Regions from separate parts of the Serratia sp. C2(1) genome, predicted to be linked through region 2. Evidence: predicted binding sites of a transcription regulator. Region 2 holds the regulator's gene; each other region holds the start of a gene.
What was found. Region 2 encodes PhoB, which activates phosphate uptake and scavenging genes when phosphate is short. Its sites were predicted from a motif close to CTGTCATAAAACTGNCNNAT; they were not measured.

Region 1 (7,128 bases), 510 kb from region 2:
GGTAACACAGCCCGTTAACGCCAAACAGCCACATGCCGGCAAAGTGCCACTGCAGCGCGCCTCCCAGCCAACCGCCAAGCGTCAGCTCGTTGATAAAGCTGAAATTGAACAGTGGCGATGCGTTATAGATGCGCCAGCCGCTGGTGACCATAATCAGCATCGCCAGCACATTCAGCCAGTGGGTCAACCGCAACCACAGCGGATGCACAAGCGGTGGTTTTTCCGGTATGAGAGTCATGCTCATGCTTATCTCCTGGCGGCCAAAGTGGCGATGAGCGAAGTATTCCCCGAATTTGTTCCCCGAGACCTCACGCAAAGTTAAATAAAATGTGATAACTCCACGCGCGGCGGTTGTGTAGACTTTCAGCCAGGATCGGGCAATCAGCGGCGGGCACAGATGGAAAAACCAAAGAGAATTTTAATCGTTGAGGATGACGGCGACATCGCCGAGCTGTTGCAGCTGCACCTGCGCGATGAAGGCTACGACATTAGCCACGCCGCCGACGGCAATCTGGGCATGGCGATGCTGGAACAGGGCGGCTGGGACGCGCTGATCCTCGATCTGATGCTGCCGGGCGTCGACGGGCTGGAGATCTGCCGCCGGGCGCGCAACATGACGCGCTACACGCCGATCATCATCATCAGCGCGCGCTCCAGCGAGGTGCACCGCGTGCTGGGGCTGGAGTTGGGTGCCGACGATTACCTGGCCAAACCCTTCTCGATGCTGGAACTGGTGGCGCGGGTCAAAGCGCTGTTCCGCCGCCAGGAGGCGATGAGCCGCAACCTGCGTATGGACGCCGGTACGCTGAGCTTTGACGGCTTGACCATAGACCCCATCGCCCGCGAGGTGCAGCTGAATCGGCAACCGATCGATCTGACGCCGCGCGAGTTCGACCTGCTGTATTTCTTCGCTCGCCATCCGGGCAAGGTGTTCTCCCGCCTTAGCCTGTTGAACCAGGTGTGGGGTTATCAGCACGAGGGGTATGAACACACGGTGAATACCCATATCAACCGGCTGCGCATCAAGATAGAAAGCAACCCGGCGGAACCCCTGCGCATCCTCACTGTGTGGGGTATGGGCTATAAATTCGCGGCGCCGCCGCAAGAGTAAAACATGAAAAATCTCACCTTAACGCAACGCCTGACGCTGATCTTCGCCCTGCTGTTGCTGCTCTGCTGCGCCTTCTCCGGCTGGCTGCAGGTGCGTAGCAACACCCAGTACAGCCAGGCGACCATTCAACGGCTGTCCGGCAATCTGGCGCAACACATCGCCGCCAGCAACCCGCTGCTGGGCCAGGACGGTTTGAACCCGCAATCAGTACATACCCTGTTCGATCAGCTGATGGCGGTGAACCCCAGCGTCGAGGTTTATCTGCTCGACAAACAGGGCAATATTATCGGCAATGCCGCGCCGGCCGGCCGCCTGAAACGACAAAAGGTCGATCTGTCGCCGCTGCGAGCGCTGCTCGACGGCGCGCGGATGCCGGTGTACGGCGACGATCCGCGCAGCCCCGGCGGGAAGAAGGTATTCAGCGTCGCGCCGCTGAAGGTCAACGGCCAGATTGAAGGCTATCTGTATGTGGTGTTGCTCGGTGAAGATTATACCGCGCTGGCCGGCAACGCTCAGTTCAGCTCGGCGGTTAAAATGGCGCTGTGGTCGATGGGACTGGTGGTGGTGTTCGGCCTGCTGGCCGGCGGCTTCGCCTTCCGCTGGGTGACGCGACCTATCCGCCAGTTGACCCGGCAAGTGAGCGTGCTGGATAACGGCGGCATCGCCGCGGTGCAGGCCTATGCGGCGCAGCCGGTTCCCAGCCTCGGGCGCGATGAGGTCAGCCAGCTGCAGCTGGCGTTTCGCAGCATGGCGCAGCGCGTTGCCGAACAGTGGCAATCGCTGTCGCAGCAGGATCAGCAGCGGCGCGAGTTTATCGCCAATATTTCGCACGATCTGCGCACCCCGCTCACCTCGCTGCACGGCTACCTGGAAACGCTGTCGGTAAAATCGGCCAGCCTGAGCGAAAACGATCGCCGGCGCTACCTGGAGACCGCGCTGGCGCAAAGCCGCAAGGTGGGCAAACTGGCGCAAGAACTGTTCGAACTGGCGCGGCTGGAGTACGGCGTGGTGAAGCCGCAGAAAGAGCCGTTCTCGCTCAGCGAGCTGGTGCAGGACGTATTCCAGAAGTTCGAGCTGGCGGCCGAGGCGCGGCATCAGCGATTACGCGCCGATATCGCCCCGGGCATACCGCTGGTGTTTGCCGATCTGAGCATGATCGAGCGGGTACTGACCAACCTGCTGGACAACGCCATTCGCCATACGCCGCAGGGCGGTGAAATCGACGTGCGGCTGTGGCAGCAGGAAGACAAAATACTGGTGCAGGTCAACGACAGCGGCCCCGGCATTCCGCAGGCGCTGCGCGCCGACCTGTTTGTGCGGCCGTCTATCCTGAACGGCACGCGGCGCCATGCCGGCGGGCTGGGCCTGATGATCGTACAGCGCATTTTGCTGCTGCACGGCAGCGACATTCAGCTGATCGAGCAAGCGCAAAAAGGTGCCTGCTTCCGCTTCGCCATTCCGCCGCGCTAATCGATGCAGCCGGGATCCAATGCGCCGCATTCAGCGCAGTCTTAATCGGCCTGAGGAAATATCAGGCGAAAGGTGATGCGCGCCGAGGGATCACCGGCGATGCACTCGGCGCGAACCTCGCCGCCGTGCAGCGTCATGATGGCGCGCACGATCGACAACCCCAGGCCGCTGGCGTGAGTGCCGGTGCTGCGGGCGGCGTCGGCGCGGTAAAACCGGTCGAACAGCTTGTCCAGGTGCGCCGGTGATATGGGCCGCCCCTGATTGACCACCTGTATCACTCTCTCCCCCGTCGGCTGACTGAGCGCCTGCAACTGTATCCGGCTGTTTTCGTCGGCATAACGCACCGCGTTGGCGACCAGATTGCTCAACGCACGTTGGAACAGCATCGCATCCGCCAGCAGTAGCCCTTCGCCCCGGCAAACCAAAGTGATACCCCGCTCTTCCGCCAGGCCTTCGAAATAGTCTGCCACCCGCCGAAGCTCCTGTGCCACATCCAGGCGGCTATAGTTCAGCACCGCCTGCGCTTCCCCGGCGCGTGCCAGAAAGAGAATATTTTCCACCATGCGCGAAATGCGCTCCAGCTCGTCCATATTGTTCGACAACAGGGTTTCATACTCTTCCACGCTGCGCGGCTGATACAGCGCCACCTGGCAATGCCCCATCAGCGCCCCCACCGGCGTGCGGATCTCGTGCGCCAGATCGGCGGAAAACTGCGTCAGGCGCTGATAGCCTTCATTCAGCCGATCGAGCATGGCATTAAACGAACGGGTCAGCTGTTGCAGTTCTTTCGGCGCCCCCTGCTCGCTCAGGCGGGTCGACAGCGTGTTCGGCGTGATCACCGCCGCCTGCGCCGCCATGCGCCACAGCGGCTGTAACCCACGGCGCATCACCCAATAGCCCAGCAATGCGATCAGAACAAACGCCACCGCCACGGCGGCCACAATTCGCCAAAGATAACGCGCCAGCATCTTCTGTTCATTGACCATCACGTGAGCCGCAGAGATCTGCAGCAGCTTGCCGTCATCCAGCCTCACCAGCGCCGACGCGACACGCAATGGCACGCCCTGCGCCGTTTCCCCACTGCTGATCGCACTCAGCAGCTGCGGCGCATCGGCCGGCGTCGGCGTAACGGGTGGCAGGCTCAATCTGGCCGGATTGACGTTGATTAAGGGTTTTTGCCCCGGTTGCTGAAAAATCAATACGTCCTGTTCATTGCCCAGCATGTTTTCAAACAGGCCGGTGTTGGCCACCAACCGGTCGAGCGGAAAGCGCTGGCTCAGCAAATGACGGAAATACTCCACCCGGCCGGTGACCTGAAAATCACTGCGGGTGGTCATCTCCTGACGCATCGCGCCATACAGATACCAGCCTGCGCCACTGACCACCAGCGCCGCCACCAATGCAAACAGCATGGCGCTGCGCAACGTCAGCGACAGGGCTTGCCAGCGTTGAACCAATGCGTTCATGAGCGCGGCTCGCAGACATAGCCGATGCCACGCACGGTATGGATCAGCTTGATATCGAACGGTCGGTCAATTTTGGCGCGCAGGCGTTTGATCGCCACATCCACCACGTTGGTGTCGCTGTCAAAATTCATGTCCCAGACCTGCGAGGCGATCAGAGTGCGCGACAGCACCTCGCCTTCGCGCCGCACCAACAGGTGCAACAGCATAAATTCCTTATTGGTCAGCGGGATCACCACATCCTGCCGCACCGCCTTGCGGCGCAACACGTCGAGCTGCAGATCGGCAAGGGTATAGTGATCGGCTTCACGCACCGTGCCGCGTCGCAGCAGCGTACGGATACGCAACACCAATTCCGTGAAGGAAAAGGGTTTAATCAGATAATCCTCGGCCCCCAGCTCCAGGCCATGAATGCGATCCTGCACCCCGTCACGCGCAGTCAGAAACAGGATCGGCACGTCGCTTTTCTTGCGCAGCACTTCCACTATCTGCCAGCCGTCCAGCCCCGGCAGCATCACGTCAAGCACGATGGCGTCGTAACCGTGCTCCAGCGCCCGGAACAGCCCGTCAGTGCCGTTACGCGCCAGATCGACGCTGTACCCCGCCTCTCCCAGCCCTTTCTTCAGGTAATCACCCGTGCTGACGTCGTCTTCAACCACCAATATCCGCATTGTCGTCACCTCATTGCACTTGCGGAAATACTAGCAGTTTCGGCGGACATTCTTGATGACATTAATGTCATCAAACGGACATGGTGCTGTCCCTATTGTTCGACCATGCTTAACCGGCAACCCATACAAAGGAGAACTTTATGATTATCCGTCATCGTTTTGCCGGTTTATTGCTGTCCACCCTGATGCTGTGCAACGGCATTGCCGCCGCTGCCCCGGCGCCGGGAAAAGTCATTGCCCCACTGCGCGGCACTATCGATCAGGTCACCGACAACAGCCTGCAATTGACCGACCGTAAAGGGGAAAAGGTCAGCGTAAAAATCAACGATCAAACCAAGGTGTTCAGCGTTTCGAAAGGCACGCTGGAGGATATCAAGCCGGACAGCTTTATCGGCACCGCCGCCGTTCCGCAAGCGGACGGCACCTTGAAAGCGCTGGAAGTGCACGTGTTCGCCGCCAGCCTGCGCGGCACCGGCGAGGGCCATTCGGCCTGGGAATCCGCCGACGGTAAGGTAGACACCATGACCAACGGCACCGTCGGCAAGCTGGTGAAATCCAACGGCCGCACCCTGACCGTGACCTACGGCAACCAGCAGAAAACCGTCGCCGTACCTGAAGATGTGCCGATCGTCACCCTCGATCCCGGCGATCGCAGCCTGTTGAAACCGGGCGCGCATATCGTGCTGTTCTCCGCCACTGACGATAAAGGCGAACGTGTTGCCACCCGCATCTCCGCCGGCAAAGACGGCACCGTGCCGCCAATGTGATTCGGGAGAAAAAGATGAAAACCAACGCGCCGCGGCCGGTGCATCGCTGGCCGGTCCGGATCACCCATTGGGTTAACCTGTTCGCCATGATTTGCATGTTCATGAGCGGCTGGGAAATCTACAACGCCTCACCGCTGTTCGGCTTCCGTTTTCCGCCGCAGATGACGCTCGGCGGCTGGTTGGGCGGCGCGATTGGCTGGCATCTGGCGGTGATGTGGCTGCTGGCTTTTAACGCGCTGTGTTACCTGGTGTGGAGCCTGTTCAGCGGCCATTTTCGGCGCGATCTGCTGCCGCTCGGCCTCGGCGCGTTGCGACGCGATATCGGGCAGGCGCTAACGCTGCGTTTGAAGCATCAACACGGCCGCTATAACGCCATTCAGAAGTTGATGTACCTCGGCGTGCTGGTAGTGGGGCTGTTGTTGGTGCTCTCCGGACTGGCCATCTGGAAACCTGTGCAGCTACAAGGCCTGGTGGGCCTGTTCGGCGGGTTTGACACCGCGCGCTACGTGCACTTTTTCGCCATGTGCGCCATTGGGTTATTTGTAGTGATTCACCTGCTGATGGTGATTATCGTGCCACGCACGCTATGGGCAATGATTACGGGTGGCAAACATGAATGATAAACAACGGCGCCCTTCGACGCCGGCCCTGGAACCGGAACAGAAGAAACAACTGGTCAATCTGCAACGTCGCCTGATGCTGCGCTCCGGCCTGACGCTGGGCGGCATCGCCATGCTGACCGGCTGCAACCTGCAGGACGGCGATCAGGTGGATAAAGTGCTGTGGGCCATGTCGCGCTGGAACGATCGGGTGCAGGCCTGGCTGTTCAGCGGCCAGCGGCTGGCGCAAACCTATCGGCCGGATCAGATTACTCACCCCTTCCCGTTCAACGCGTTTTACCCCGAGTACAACGTCCCGGAGGTGGATCTCGCCAGCTATCGGCTGGAGGTTTCCGGCAAGGTGGAAAAAACCGCGCCCTGGACGCTGGAACAATTGCAGCGCCTGCCGCAGCAAAGCCAGATAACCCGGCTGATCTGCATTGAGGGCTGGAGCGCCATCGGCCAATGGGGCGGCGTGCCGCTGCGCAGCTTCCTGCAGCATGTCGGGGCGGATCTGAACGCCCGCTACGTCGGTTTCAAGTGCGCGGATCGTTATTACTCCAGCATCGACATGGCCACCGCATTGCACCCTCAAACCCTGCTGGCACTGGATTTCGGCGGCAAGGCGCTGCCGGCAGACTATGGCTATCCGTTGCGGTTACGGATACCCACCAAGCTGGGCTTCAAGAACGCCAAGCATATCGCCGCCATTTTTGTCAGCGATACCAATCCCGGCGGCTACTGGGAAGATCAAGGCTATAACTGGTTTAGCGGAATCTAGTTTTCTGCGCAGTACTGCGCAGAACCCACGCTGCCGGCCGGAAAAGAGCGTTAACCCTCGCCAGGGGGTTTTCTATTTAAACCTCATTTTCTGATATCCACCTGTAAAATCATTTCTGCCCCCCGATGCTGCCCTGTACCATGAGGAAATTGCCGGATTGCGGAGCGGGGACATGCCTAAATTTGCTGCCAATTTATCGATGATGTTTAACGAGCTGCCATTTCTGAAGCGGTTCGAGGCCGCCGCAGGCGCAGGGTTCAAGGCGG
Region 2 (7,128 bases):
AGTTCCCCCCAACGCATCAGCGGCCGGCTTTCGCCACAGCGCCGGGTGGAGGAGAAAATGCGATCGAGCTGCTGCAGGTTCAGGCCACGCAACGGGTTGTCCTGATGCACCAGCACCACCAGCGCATCTACCGCGACCGGCACGGCCAGCGGCGCATAGCCATAACGGTGTTCGAACGCCGACACTTCCGCCGCCTTCATCGGCCTGCTCATTGGCCCAAGCTGCGCCGCGCCCGCCGCCAACGCGGTCGGTGCGGTTGAAGAGCCGGCGGCCTGGATCTGCAGATTGACGTTAGGATAGTGCTGACTGAAGTCCTGCGCCCACAGCGCCATCAGGTTCGCCAGCGTATCGGAGCCGACGCTCGACAGGTTGCCGGACAACATACCGTCCGGCTGCGCCAGCGCGCCGCGGCTCGCCAGCAGCGCCAGGCACAGCAACAGCCATCGGGTCATTCGGATCATGCCAGCCTCTCGCGCGTTAATTTTTCACCGCATTCTCTGATAAAGCTGCGGGAACAATCAACCGGTTAGGCAAGGTAAAAATGAAACGGGTGCCGATCCCCTGTTCGCTGAGGATCTCCAGCCGCGCATCGTGGTGGCTGAGCGCATGCTTGACGATCGCCAGCCCAAGCCCGCTGCCGCCGGTCTGGCGTGAACGGGCTTTATCGACGCGGTAGAAACGCTCGGTCAGACGCGGAATATGTTCGGCGGCGATGCCCGGCCCATTGTCGCTGACCTGGAACTGCGCGCCGTTTGGCGTCTGTTGCCAGCTCACCTCAATATTGGTGCCCTTCGGCGTGTGATTGACGGCGTTATACACCAGATTCGACACCGCGCTGCGCAGTTGGTCATCGTTGCCGAATACCTTGAGCTGCTCGTTCACCCGGAAGGTAATCTCATGGTTGCCGCCGCTCAGCGACTGCGCCTCACGCTGCAACACCCGCAACATCAGCGGAATATCGACCCGCTCGTTCATATCGACGTTAGGTGCCGCCTCAATGCGCGACAGCGTCAGCAGCTGTTTGACCAGCCCGTCCATGCGCCGGGTCTGCTCCTGCATGGTGCCCAACGCCTTACCGCGCAGCGAGCCGTCCAGTTCCTCGTCGCTCATCATCTCCAGGTAGCCCTGCAATACCGTCAGCGGGGTACGCAACTCATGGCTGACGTTGGCGAAGAAGTTGCGGCGCGCGCCTTCCAGCTGGCGCATTTGGGTGACATCGCGCGCCACCATCAACAGTTGCCCTTCCGAATAGGGCATCACGCGGAACTCGACATAGTGCTCGTTATTGAGTTGCAGCGTCAGCGGCCGGGTGAACTCCTGCTGTTGCAGATAGTGGCTGAACTCCGGGTAACGCAGCAGGTTAAGGATATGTTGACCGTTGTCTTCCGGCCAGCGGAACCCCAGCAGATGCTGCGCCAACCCGTTGCACCAGAAGATATTGCCTTCGACGGTGGTCATCACCACCGCATCGGGCAGCGATTCTGCCCCGCTGCGAAAGCGTTTGATCAACAACGCCAGTTCACGGCGGCGGCGACGGTTGCGCTGTTGCATCTGGTACAGGCCGTAAAACAGCGGTTCCCAGCTCCAGCGCCCGGGTGGCGGCGTCATGCTGCGGTCGACCCACAGCCAGTGGGAAAGTTTGAGTTGGTTGTAGAAATTCCATACCAGCGCCGCCAGCACGGCGGCCAGCAGCAGCCAGGGCAGATAGCCGAAAATCAGCCCCAGCAACAAGGCAGGTAAACAGAAAAGAGCCAGCTCCAGGGCCAGCCTCTTCCACGACAGGCGTTCTAGCACAGCATATTCTCCAGCGCGACGCGATCAGTAACGCGTTGAGAATCGGTAGCCGGTGCCCCGAACGGTTTGAACCATTTTGTCATGACCGGTGGTCTCTAACGCCTTACGGAGCCGACGGATATGCACGTCAACGGTGCGGTCTTCCACATAAACGTTAGTGCCCCAGACGTGATTAAGCAACTGTTCACGGCTATAAACACGCTCCGGATGGGTCATAAAGAAATGCAGCAGTTTGAACTCGGTCGGCCCCATGTCCAGCGCCTGCTCATTAGCCATTACGCGATGCGAGGAAGGGTCCAGGCTCAGCCCCTGCATTTCAATCACTTCTTCCACCGCCATCGGTGAAATGCGGCGCATTACCGCCTTGATGCGCGCCACCAGCTCCTTCGGTGAGAACGGCTTGGTAATGTAATCGTCCGCTCCCACTTCCAGACCGCGCACCCGGTCTTCTTCTTCACCGCGTGCGGTCAGCATCATCACCGGAATATCGCGGGTCAGCGCTTCGCGCTTCATGTGTTTGATAAACTGGATACCGGAACCGCCGGGTAACATCCAGTCGAGCAACACCAAATCAGGGAACGGCTCAGACAGGCGCGTCACGGCGCTGTCATAATCTTCGGCTTCCAACGGTTGGTAACCATTCTGTTCCAACACAAAGCACACCATCTCACGGATCGGCGCTTCGTCTTCCACCACCAGTATGCGTCTTGCCATCGTCAATCCTGCCAATGTGTTAGCGATCTATTAGGCTGTGTCCCGCCATTGCTCGTGAGCCCCGCTGGCGGTCATTTAAGCGTGAAGCAAGGCGCGAACCGAGAGGTTTGGTGGCGCCAAATAAGCGGTGAGCAACGCAGCAGCACGCTTAAATGGCCCCAACCCGGAGGGGCGCGCCCCAAAAACCCGCTGCCTGCGTTGTCGGGTTCGAACATAGTCCCGCCATGTCCTTCACCCTCCGCCTTGACAGCGTGCTTTTGGGTCTGCGCCGGCGCCACGATCAATGGCGGGGCACAGCCTCATTGCGGGCGCCATTATGCGTCAGTTTTGTGACACTTTTATGAAAAAACCAGCCTGTTATAGCCAGTAAGCATAGCGATTATTTCCAGCTTCAAAGAAAAATCATTCAGTTGTCATAATGATTGCGTCACGACAGGAGAGTCTGCCCCCTTTATAATCACCGCCATGAGTTTATCGCCCCGGGAGTGTCATGCGCCTGATCCACACCTCTGACTGGCATCTTGGCCAGTACTTTTTCACCAAAAGCCGCGCCGCCGAGCACCAGGCTTTTTTACGCTGGCTGATCGAGCAAATAGAACAGCAACGGGTGGATGCGCTGATCGTCGCCGGGGATCTGTTCGATACCGGCTCGCCGCCAAGCTACGCCCGCGAGCTGTATAACCGTTTTGTGGTCGAGTTGCAGCGCACCGGCTGCCAGTTGGTGGTGCTGGGCGGTAACCATGACTCCGTGGCAACCCTGAATGAATCGCGTGAATTGCTTTCTTGCCTGAATACCACGGTGATCGCCAACGCCCAAAGCGACATCGGGCAGCAAATCCTGGTGCTTAACCAGCGCGATGGCCGGCCGGGTGCGGTGTTGTGCGCCATCCCGTTCCTGCGCCCACGCGATCTGATCACCAGCCGCGCCGGCGAATCGGGCGGGCAAAAACAGCAGGCGTTGCAAGAGGCGATCGCGGAACACTATCAACAGCTTTACCAGGCCGCCTGCGCACGCCGCGATGAACTGGGGCTAACCTTGCCGATTGTCGCCACCGGCCACCTGACCACCGTGGGGGTTACCACCTCCGATTCGGTGCGCGACATTTACATCGGCACGCTGGATGCCTTTCCGGCGCAGGCGTTTCCGCCGGCCGATTACATTGCGTTGGGGCATATTCACCGGGCGCAAAACGTCGCCAAATCCGAACATATCCGCTACAGCGGTTCGCCTATCCCGCTCAGTTTCGATGAGCTGGGCAAACCCAAGAGCGTGTTTATGGTGGATTTCGCCGAAGGCGCCCTGCAACAGGTCACCGCACTGGAAATCCCCAGCTTCCAGCCGATGCAACTGATCAAGGGCGATTTGACGCAGATCGAACAACAATTGCAACAGTTCGCCGATTATCAGGGGGAGCTGCCGGTATGGCTGGATATCGAAGTGGCCACGCAGGATTACCTCAGCGACATTCAGCGCCGTATCCAGCAGTTGGCGGATCAACTGCCGGTGGAGGTGGTATTGCTGCGCCGCAGTAAAGAGCAGCGCCGCAAGGCCCTTGAACGGCAGGACAAGGAAACGCTCAACGAACTGAGCGTCGATGAGGTCTTCGAGCGGCGGCTGGCGCAGGAGACGGAAATCACAGAGCCCCGTCAACAGCGAATGCGCCAAATGTTCCATCAGGTGGTCGAGGCCGTAAGGCATAACGACGAGGAGCCGACCCAATGAAAATCCTGAGCCTGCGGCTGAAGAACCTCAATTCATTGCAGGGCGAGTGGAAGATCGATTTCACCGCAGAGCCTTTTGCCAGCAATGGACTGTTCGCCATCACCGGGCCAACCGGCGCGGGCAAAACCACCCTGTTGGATGCCATTTGTCTGGCGCTCTACCACCAAACGCCGCGCCTTAACGTGACGCCGAGCCAGAATGAACTGATGACGCGCCACACCGCCGAATCGTTGGCGGAGGTCGAATTCGAGGTCAAGGGCGTCGGTTACCGCGCCTTCTGGAGCCAACGCCGCGCCAAAAACGCGCCGGACGGCAACCTGCAAGCGCCAAAGGTGGAACTGGCACTGCGTGAAGACGGTAAAATCCTGGCGGATAAAGTCCGCGACAAGCTGGATCTCACCGCCGCGATCACCGGGCTGGATTTCGGCCGCTTCACCAAATCGATGATGCTGTCCCAGGGGCAATTCGCCGCCTTCCTCAATGCCGATGCCAATGACCGGGCCGAACTGCTGGAAGAGCTGACCGGCACCGAGATCTACGGCCAGCTTTCCGAACGGGTTTTCGAACAGCACAAACAGGCCAAAGCCGATCTGGACGCCTTGCATCAACGCGCCAGCGGCATTGAGCTGCTGAATGACGAACAGCGTCAGCAGTTGGAGAGCCAGTTAGCTGAGCTGAGCGTGCAGGAAACCGCCCTCAGCGGGCAGGCCCGGCAACAGCAACAGGCGTTGAACTGGCTGCAACAGTGGCAGCAAACCCAGCACCAGCAGCAGGAATACCAACGCCAGTTGATCGCCGTGCAACAAGAGCAGGCGGCGGCCGAACCCCAGTTGCAACAGTTGGCGCGCAGCGAACCGGCGGAGAAACTGCGGCCGCTGCATAACGACCGTCACCGCTGCCGCAGTGAGCAGCAGGCGCTGCAACAGCAGATCGCCCAACTGGCGCAGCAGCAGGAACATCAGCTTGCGCAGATGACGCCATTGCAGCAGGCAGTGGAAAAAGCGCGCGCCGAGCAGCAGGCGCAGGCCGAGCGCCAGCAGATCCAGCAGCGGCTGATCGACGAGCAGATCGTCCCGCTCGACCACCAGATTGCTCAGTTGCAAAAAACGCAGACGGAATTGCAGCAGGCGTGCGACAACGCCGCACGGCAGTGCCATCAGCAGAAAACGGATCTGGAGCAGCTAAACGTTCAACGCAGCCAATTGACCGCACAGGCCGGGCAGCATCAGGAAAAGCTTAACGGCCTTAGTTCAGCACTGATGGCGCAGCAGCAACAGCAAAATGCGCTGGAAGCGCAGTCACCGCTGGCGGCGCTGCGCCGGCGTCAGGCCGCGTTGGCCGAGCTGCGTCCGGTGCGCCAGCAGCTGTTCACCCTCTCTTCGCTGTTCCGCCAGACCAGCGAGCGGCTTGAGCAACAACGCAAAGAGTTCACCGCTCGTCAGGCGCAGCTTGGCGAACATGAGCAACAGCTGGAAGAAACGCGGCGGCACTACAAGCAGCAAAAAGCGCATCAGTTGGACGTGGAAAAAGCCCTTGAGCTGGAGAAACGCATCGTCAGCCTGGAAGCCGAACGCGCGCTGCTGCAAAGCGGCGAGCCCTGCCCGCTGTGCGGCTCCGCCAGCCATCCGGCCATTGAGCAATATCAGGCGATAAAACCCTCCGAGACGGCACTGCGCCTGGCGGAAATGCGCGTCAAAACCGAGGCGCTGTACACCCAGGGCACCGAACTGCGCACCCGCTGCGAAAGCCTGAAAGAGCAGCAACAGCGCCAACAACAGCAAATAGCGCAGGACGAGCAGCAACTCGCCGCCCAGCGCCAACAGTGGCAAACCCTCAGCGCGCCGCTGGCGTTTGATTTCGAGCTGCAAGATGCCGAGCGCCTGAGCCAGTGGCTGAACGCCTGTGACAACGAAGAACGCCAGGGCCAGCAATCGCTGGCGCAGCACGAACAGGCAGCACAGGCGGTGCAGCAGGCGAAAGATGCCCTGGCCGAACTGCAGGCACAGCAACAACAGGCGCAACAGCAACAGGCGCTGCTGGACGAACGCTTCACCCTGCTGGAAAAAAACCACGCCGACGCGCAGCTGCAACAACAGCGCCTGCAGCAACAGTGGCAAGAGGGCGAGAAAACCCTGGGCGAACACCGCGCGCAACGGCTGGCACTGTTTGGCGAACAACAGATTCCGCAGGTGCGCGAACAGCTGCGTGCCCAACAGGCCGCCTGCGAGCAGGCCAGCCATCAGGCGGCGGAACAATGGCAGAAAGCCCAAGAGCAGCGCGATCGCCTGGCCGGCCAGCTTGCCGGCCTGCAACAGCAGCAACAACGGCAGAGTGAACGGTTGCAACAGGCGGAACAAACCTGGCTGGAAGCGCTGGCCGCCAGCGAATTCAGCGACGAAGCCGCATTCAGCGCCGCGCTGTTGGATGACGCACAGCGCCGGCAATTGCAGCAGCATAAAGAACGGTTGCACCAGCGGCAGGTGGAGGCCAGCGCCCTGCTGGCACAGGCGGCCCAGACGCTGGAACAACAGCGGCAACAGCGCCCGGAAGGGCTGGATGAAACCCAGGCCGACGCGCAAGCCCTGAGCCAGAGCCTGGAGGCGTTGGCGCAGCAGTTGAAAGCCTTGCAACTGCGCCAGGGCGAAGTACGCAACCAATTGGAAAGCGACGCCGCACGCCGTCTCAATCAGCAATCGCTGTTTGAACAAATCGGCCAGAGCCAGCAGCAGTACGACGACTGGAGCTACCTCAATCAACTGATCGGCTCCAAAGAGGGCGATAAATTCCGTAAGTTTGCTCAGGGGCTGACGTTGGATCATCTGGTGTACCTGGCCAATAACCAGCTTGGGCGGTTGCATGGGCGATACCTGTTGCAACGCAAAACCAGCGACGCGCTG
Region 3 (7,128 bases), on a different contig from region 2:
GCCAAAACCGATAATGCCTTTCATCTGCGGATAGGTTTTCATCAAGTCCAGCGTGGTGGCGTAGGATTTATCGATGCTTTCCGCCACCGGCAGGCGCGAAGTGACTTCGAACATGTCCGGGTATTTGGCTTTCTGGTATTTGATGGCGGAATCGGCCCAGGCGTTGTGCAGCGGCACGGTCAGCGAGCCGACGTAAATGGCGTAGCCGCCTTTGCCGCCCATATCTTTAGCCAGCTCATCAACGTTGGCCTGTGCATACTTCTCGCTGTCGATGGTTTCGATGTCCCACTGACCGATCTGCTGATCCGGGGATTCATGGGTCAGTACCACGATGCCTTTCTCGCGCGCTTTTTTCAGCACCGGCTCCAGCACCTTGGCGTCGTTTGGCACCACGATGATGGCGTTAACGTTTTTGGCGATCAGGTCTTCAATCACTTTGACCTGTGCGGCCGGGTCTGGCGTGGAAGGCCCGGTTTGGTAAGCGTTGACGTCGAGCTTTTTGGCTGCGTCGTTTACGCCCACTTCCATACGGTTGAACCAGGGAATGCCGGTCACTTTGGCAACCACGGCGATCTCGTACTTTTCAGCGGCAAAAGCAGGTGTTGTCGATAACATGCACGCAGAAACCACACATGCATTTAATAATGCGAGGTTAAATTTCATTTCGCTGTACCTTTTTTATCTGTAGGGGTGGCTGTTTTTCCACCAGTGCAGATTACAAAGGAATGGAAGAGGGGGCGTAACCGAAGTTGGGGAAATGTGATCTACGCACATTGAGGTAAAATTATGACGGTTTAAATGTTAATTAAATGTTTAATAATCTTGTGGTGGTAATATTACTACGGAAAATCATCATTTATTTAACAAAGAAAATCATATTCATTTACATTAATGCAACCATTCAGGGGTGGGAACGCCGTTTTTGGGCGATAAAAATGCCGGCAGGAGAGCCGGCATTGAAGCATTTAACGGATATGTGAACAAGATCACCTTAAGGGCGGGTTACAGCACACCCTGTGCCAGCATGGCGTCGGCAACCTTGACGAATCCGGCGATATTGGCGCCATGCACGTAGTGAGTTTGTTTCCCTTCACCGCCGTATTCGACGCAGGCTTGATGAATATCCGCCATGATATGTTGTAAACGTACATCCACTTTTTCTGCCCGCCAGCTGATGCGCGCGGCATTCTGCGCCATCTCCAGCCCGGACGTGGCCACGCCGCCGGCGTTGGCGGCCTTGCCCGGGGCAAACAGCACGCCGGCGTCCAGGAACGCATCGGTAGCCTGAATGGTGGTGGGCATATTGGCACCCTCGGCCACGGCTTTGACCCCGTTGCGGATCAGCAACTGTGCGGCTTCCAGATCCAGTTCGTTTTGGGTCGCGCACGGCAGGGCGATATCCACCGGCACGCTCCACGGCTGCTGCCCGGCCAGGTAGGTCAGACCGCGTTCGCGGGCGTAATCTTCCACCCGGCCATAACGCTGATTCTTGATTTCCGCCAGATGGGCCAGCTTCTCGGTGGTGAAACCGGCTTCATCGACCACGGTGCCGCCCGAGTCAGATGCGGTGATCACGCGCGCGTCCAGTTCCAGCGCTTTCTCGATGGCATACTGCGCCACATTGCCTGAGCCGGAAACGGCGACCCGCATTCCCTCAAAGCCCAGCCCGTGGCGTTGCAGCATGGCGTCGGTGAAATAGACCAACCCATAGCCGGTGGCCTCGGGCCGGATCAAACTGCCGCCGAACGACAGCCCCTTGCCGGTAAACACGCAGGCGGTGTTGTTGGACAGTTTTTTCATCATGCCGGTCATAAAGCCGACTTCACGGCCGCCAACGCCGATATCCCCGGCGGGCACATCGGTATCCGGACCAAGATGGCGGTACAGCTCCGTCATCAGCGACTGGCAGAATCGCATGATCTCCGCCTGGCTTTTGCCTTTCGGATCGAAATCCGACCCGCCTTTACCGCCGCCCATGGGCAAGGTGGTCAGCGCATTTTTGAAGGTCTGCTCGAAGCCGAGGAATTTCAGAATCGATAAATTCACCGACGGATGAAAGCGCATACCGCCTTTATACGGCCCGATGGCAGAATTGAACTGCACGCGCCAGGCGCGGTTAACCTGCACCTGGCCGCGATCGTCCACCCAACTGACGCGGAACTGGATGGCACGCTCCGGCTCAACCAGCCGCTCCAGCAGCGCGTGTTCGCGATAGCGCGGGTTGCGTTCGATAAACGGCCACAGCGAGGTGAACACTTCTCTTACCGCCTGCAAATATTCGGGCTGGTGGGGATTGTGGTGCTGTAACGAGGACAAAAACGACTCTACCGATACGGCATTTTCCATGGATAACTCCTTTTAGCATTAATGTTCCCCCACTATTTTTATAAATATTGGTATGAATAAAGCCTGGGGGATGATGTTGTGTCTTTAGCGACTATATCACTGGAGGGCGGTTGATTATCAAGCGATTAATGATGGCGGCAGAACGAAAAACGCCCGCAAGAGGCGGGCGTTGGCGAGCTAAGTTTGCGAGCGCTTACTTAATCTTCGACGCTGTCTTCTTCATCGCGCAGCGGCACAATCAGCATGTCGATATGCACGGTGTTGATCAGCTGGCGCGCAGAGGACATCAGCTTACTCCAGAAATCCTGGTGGTGGCCACACAGCACCAGGTCCATGTCGTATTTCTTGATGGCATCGACCAGCACCTGCGCCAGATCGCCGCTGCCGCTCAGGGTTTCGGTAATCGGGTAACCGGCATTTTGCGAAAGCTCGGTCAGCGCATGGTGGGTTTCCTCAGAAATACGCTTTTGCATATCGCCGAGATTAACGTCGATCAGGCCGGTATACAGGTCGGAATAGTTAACATCTACGTGGATCAGGGAAACTTTGGCGTTGTACGGCCGCGCCATAGATACGGCTTTCTCCACCAGAATTTTGCTCTCCGGGGACAGGTCTACCGCAATCAGAATGTGTTTGTAAGCCATGAGAATACTCCTTCCATATAATGCCGATTAAAAGGTTAGCAGGCATTTCAGCGTACCAGCCTGGCGCTTTAGGTTTACCTGCATTTTATCATTCAGATAACACAATGATATGTTGGGGCGATCACAGTGTGTTGCATCAAAAAATCTCTTCATCTCTATCCCGTCAGTTTTACACCCGCCGGGTTGAAAATCCTATCGTTACTGGGGTTATTGGCCGTTTGACCGCTTGAAACATAAGCATTCTTAAACAGAGTATAGCCCCAAATGCCCATCGGGCCGTGGAAAAGACCTGGAGCGGTGGGCAGGGCGGTTATCGCTTATAACCAATCGATGGATGACAAATAGGCAGGTTGCGGTAAATTTTATCTACTGCTCAGGCCAGTTTACGTTTCATTCACCTACAATAATGAGTATGGGCCTTACCTTTTTCCTCTGAGTCAGATCGCGCTGCAGGTACCTTGCCTGGCCGGCTTGTTTCAGAGGCTGTGAGGTATGCGCGGCCCGAGCGGTAAAAAGGGGATCGGAGCGGTAGGCTCCCGCAGTAATGGGCATCGAGGTAGGGCAGTTGGACCCGGCGGAGCGCCGTGGATAACAACGCCTTGAGGGGGCAATCATGATCAGTACCGTCGCGCTGTTTTGGGCTTTGTGTGTGGTGTGTGTGGTAAACATGGTGCGGTATTACTCTTCTCTGCGTGCGCTGCTGGTGGTGTTGCGCGGCTGCGATCCGCTGCTGTACCAATACGTCGACGGCGGCGGTTTCTTTACTGCCCACGGTCAGCCGAGCAAGCAGCTGCGGCTGGTGCGCTATATCTTCTCGCAGCGCTACGTCGAGCATCACGATCCGGAGTTTATCCGCCGTTGTGAGCGGGTGCGCGGGCAGTTTATGCTGACTTCCGCCCTGTGCGGATTGGTGGTAGTCAGCCTGCTGGCGCTGATGATCTGGTATTAAAACCGGGCGGTTTCCCTTGCTACGGACAAAAAAAAGGCGGCCACATCGGGCCGCCTTTCTCATGGAACAAGCTGCTTAGATAACCTGAAGCGCCAGCCAGTACAGTGAACCGGAAAGCAGAATCGAAATCGGCAGGGTCAGTAACCAGGCCAACAGGATATTCTTCACGGTTTTACTTTGTACGCCGCCGCCGTCCACGATCATCGTCCCGGCAACCGCCGAAGAGAGCACGTGGGTGGTGGAAACCGGCATACCGGTGTAGCTGGCCACACCGATCGACAAGGCCGCGGTCATCTGAGCCGACACGCCCTGAGCGTAGGTCATGCCCTTCTTACCGATTTTCTCGCCGATGGTGGTGGCAACGCGCTTCCAGCCAACCATGGTGCCGAGTGACAGCGCCAGAGCAACCGCAACGATAATCCACAGCGGTGCATACTCAACGGTTTGCAGCAGATCCTGACGCAGGTTCTTCAGGAAACGCTGGTCCGCGGCGGAGGTTTCCGGCAGTTTGGCGACCTTGTCTGCGGTATCCGTTACGCACATCAGCAGGCGGCGCAGATGGCTGCGCTGTTCTACCGTCAGTTGATCGTAACTTTGCAGATTGTTCAGCAGGCCCTGCGTCAGCTCAATCGCCGGCATGGCGCGGGAACTGTCGCAGTGGAACTCGGTCGGCTTATTCGGCGAAACCTCGTCTTCCGGGCTTGGTACCAGCGGCGTCAGGGACACCACGTGTGACAAGGCATCGCCGTGCTGCTGGTAATATTGCTGCAGGTGGGTCACGGCATCACGCGTACGGGTGATGTCATAGCCGGTTGCATTCATATTGACCACGAAGCCGGCCGGCGCAACGCCGATCAGCACCAGCATGATAAGGCCGATGCCTTTCTGGCCGTCGTTGGCGCCGTGCGAGAAGCTGACGCCGATAGCCGACAGGATCAGTGCGATACGGGTCCAGAACGGCGGCTTGCGTTTGCCGTCGACCTTTTCACGTTCCGCGGGGGTCATGTGGATACGCTGGCGTTTCTTGTTGCCGCTCCAATAGCGGCGCAAGGCAAACACCATCAGCCCGGCGACCATCATGCCGACCAGCGGCGAGATGAGCAATGACAGGAAAATACCGATCATTTTCGGGACGTTAAGCGCATCCACCACCGAGGTGTGGGTCATCAGTGCGTTGGTTAAACCAACACCGATAATTGCGCCAATCAGCGTGTGGGAGCTGGAGGCCGGCAGACCGAAATACCAGGTGCCGAGGTTCCAGATAATCGCCGCCAGCAGCATGGAGAAGACCATGGCTAATCCGTGCGCTGAACTGACGTTCAACAACAGATCGGTAGGCAGCAGATGAACAATGGCGTAAGCAACACTCAAACCACCGAGCATAACGCCAAGAAAGTTGAACAAGCCCGCCATCACGACCGCAAGTTGCGAGCGCATGGCACGGGTATAGATTACTGTAGCGACCGCATTGGCCGTATCATGAAAGCCGTTGATGGCCTCATAAAACAACACGAACAACAATGCGAGAATTAACATCAGGCCGGTATGGAAATCCAGGCCAGCGAACAAATGCAGCATAAGCGTTACGCCAGTTTGTGGACATGAACGCCGCGCATTATCAGTGACAACCGGGGCCGGGGAAAAGGAAAATATGACGTTTTTTTGATTTGAACATGACGAAACGATGGCACTGATATGACAAAGGTATGAAATATCAGAACCTTATGCTGATAAGTGCGCTGTAATATTTTCTTACTATGGCGCTGGCGGCGGCATGGCTTTACAATCTGCCGCCGTAAAGTTGTCGGTTACCGGTAGCGATTCGGCGTAATATGGCGGCCTTTTGTCGCGATTGTGGTTTTTATTCAGAGAGGCGCAGGTGGAACAGTTTGATGTCGTGGTAATAGGTGCGGGCGCAGCGGGCATGTTTTGCGCCGCTCAGGCAGGGCAACTCGGTTGCCGGGTGCTCCTGCTCGATAACGGCAAAAAACCGGGTCGCAAAATCCTGATGTCCGGCGGTGGACGCTGTAACTTTACTAATATGTATACCGAACCGGCCGCTTACCTGTCGAACAACCCGCATTTCTGTAAATCGGCGCTGGCGCGTTATACCCAGTGGGATTTTATCGATCTGATTAACCGCTACGGCATCGCCTATCACGAGAAAACGCTGGGGCAGCTGTTTTGCGATGACTCTGCGCAGCAGGTGGTCGAGCTGCTGGTTAAAGAGTGCGAGTTGGGCCAGGTGACGACGCGGCTGCGCAGTGAAGTGCTGAGCGTGGAAAAAACCGAAGCCGGTTTCGAACTGGCGCTGAATGGCGATAAAGTGAGCGCTCGCTCACTTGTGGTGGCCAGCGGTGGGCTTTCCATGCCGGGACTGGGCGCGTCGCCGTTCGGCTACAAGCTGGCGGAGCAGTTTGGCCTGAAGGTGCTGCCGACCCGCGCCGCGCTGGTGCCGTTTACCCTGCACAAACCGCTGCTGGAACACCTGCAAACGCTGTCCGGCGTCTCCGTACCGGCGGTGATCACCGCCGAAAACGGCGTCAGCTTCCGCGAAAGCCTGCTTTTCACTCACCGTGGCCTTTCCGGCCCGGCGGTATTGCAGCTTTCCAGCTACTGGCAGCCTGGTGAGTTTGTGAGCGTTAACTTACTTCCTGCACTCGATCTGGCGGGCTTCCTTAATGAGCAACGCCAGGCACACCCCAACCAAAGCCTGAAAAATACCCTGGCGCTGCACCTGCCGAAGCGCCTGGTGGAGTGCCTGCAAACGCTGGGGCAATTGCCGGAAGCCACGCTGAAGCAGCTGAACCCCACGCAACAGGCCGCGCTGGTCGAAACCTTGCAGGATTGGCGCGTGCAGCCGAACGGTACCGAAGGTTATCGCACGGCGGAAGTGACGCTCGGCGGCGTGGACACCAAAGAGCTCTCTTCCAAAACGATGGAAGCCGGCAAGGTGCCCGGCCTGTACTTTATCGGCGAAGTGGTGGATGTGACAGGGTGGTTGGGCGGTTACAACTTCCAGTGGGCCTGGAGCTCGGCCTGGGCTTGCGCTCAGGCGCTGGCGGCGCGGGGATAATAAGGATGATTGTTGCTCCGTAGCCGGGTGACAATCGATCCGCTTGTTCGGGATAGCATTCCCGGGCGCGGCGTTTTGCGGCAGGCGCATGCGGTCGGTGCGATGCCGTGAGG

Region 1: a site for PhoB is predicted at 4,780-4,799, ahead of V2S86_RS12090 (heavy metal response regulator transcription factor). Genes of this name have one in related genera too.
Region 3: a site for PhoB is predicted at 5,523-5,542, ahead of pitA (inorganic phosphate transporter PitA). Genes of this name have one in related genera too.

The regions. Positions count from the first base shown of each region.
Region 1 covers NZ_JAZFBA010000001.1:2,590,956-2,598,083, forward strand. The annotation lists gene V2S86_RS12070 (cytochrome b/b6 domain-containing protein) at 1-244, opposite strand, end outside; gene V2S86_RS12075 (response regulator transcription factor) at 398-1,111, shown strand; gene V2S86_RS12080 (HAMP domain-containing sensor histidine kinase) at 1,115-2,581, shown strand; gene V2S86_RS12085 (heavy metal sensor histidine kinase) at 2,623-4,047, opposite strand; gene V2S86_RS12090 (heavy metal response regulator transcription factor) at 4,044-4,715, opposite strand; gene V2S86_RS12095 (hypothetical protein) at 4,856-5,482, shown strand; gene V2S86_RS12100 (cytochrome b/b6 domain-containing protein) at 5,497-6,102, shown strand; gene V2S86_RS12105 (molybdopterin-dependent oxidoreductase) at 6,095-6,862, shown strand; gene otnI (2-oxo-tetronate isomerase) at 7,035-7,128, shown strand, end outside.
Region 2 covers NZ_JAZFBA010000001.1:3,096,296-3,103,423, forward strand. The annotation lists gene V2S86_RS14585 (PstS family phosphate ABC transporter substrate-binding protein) at 1-461, opposite strand, end outside; gene phoR (phosphate regulon sensor histidine kinase PhoR) at 478-1,794, opposite strand; gene phoB (phosphate response regulator transcription factor PhoB) at 1,819-2,508, opposite strand; gene sbcD (exonuclease subunit SbcD) at 2,999-4,231, shown strand; gene sbcC (exonuclease subunit SbcC) at 4,228-7,128, shown strand, end outside.
Region 3 covers NZ_JAZFBA010000006.1:154,947-162,074, reverse strand. The annotation lists gene V2S86_RS23370 (autoinducer 2 ABC transporter substrate-binding protein) at 1-663, opposite strand, end outside; gene gdhA (NADP-specific glutamate dehydrogenase) at 1,003-2,346, opposite strand; gene uspA (universal stress protein UspA) at 2,544-2,990, opposite strand; gene uspB (universal stress protein UspB) at 3,604-3,939, shown strand; gene pitA (inorganic phosphate transporter PitA) at 4,015-5,517, opposite strand; gene V2S86_RS23345 (NAD(P)/FAD-dependent oxidoreductase) at 5,819-7,015, shown strand.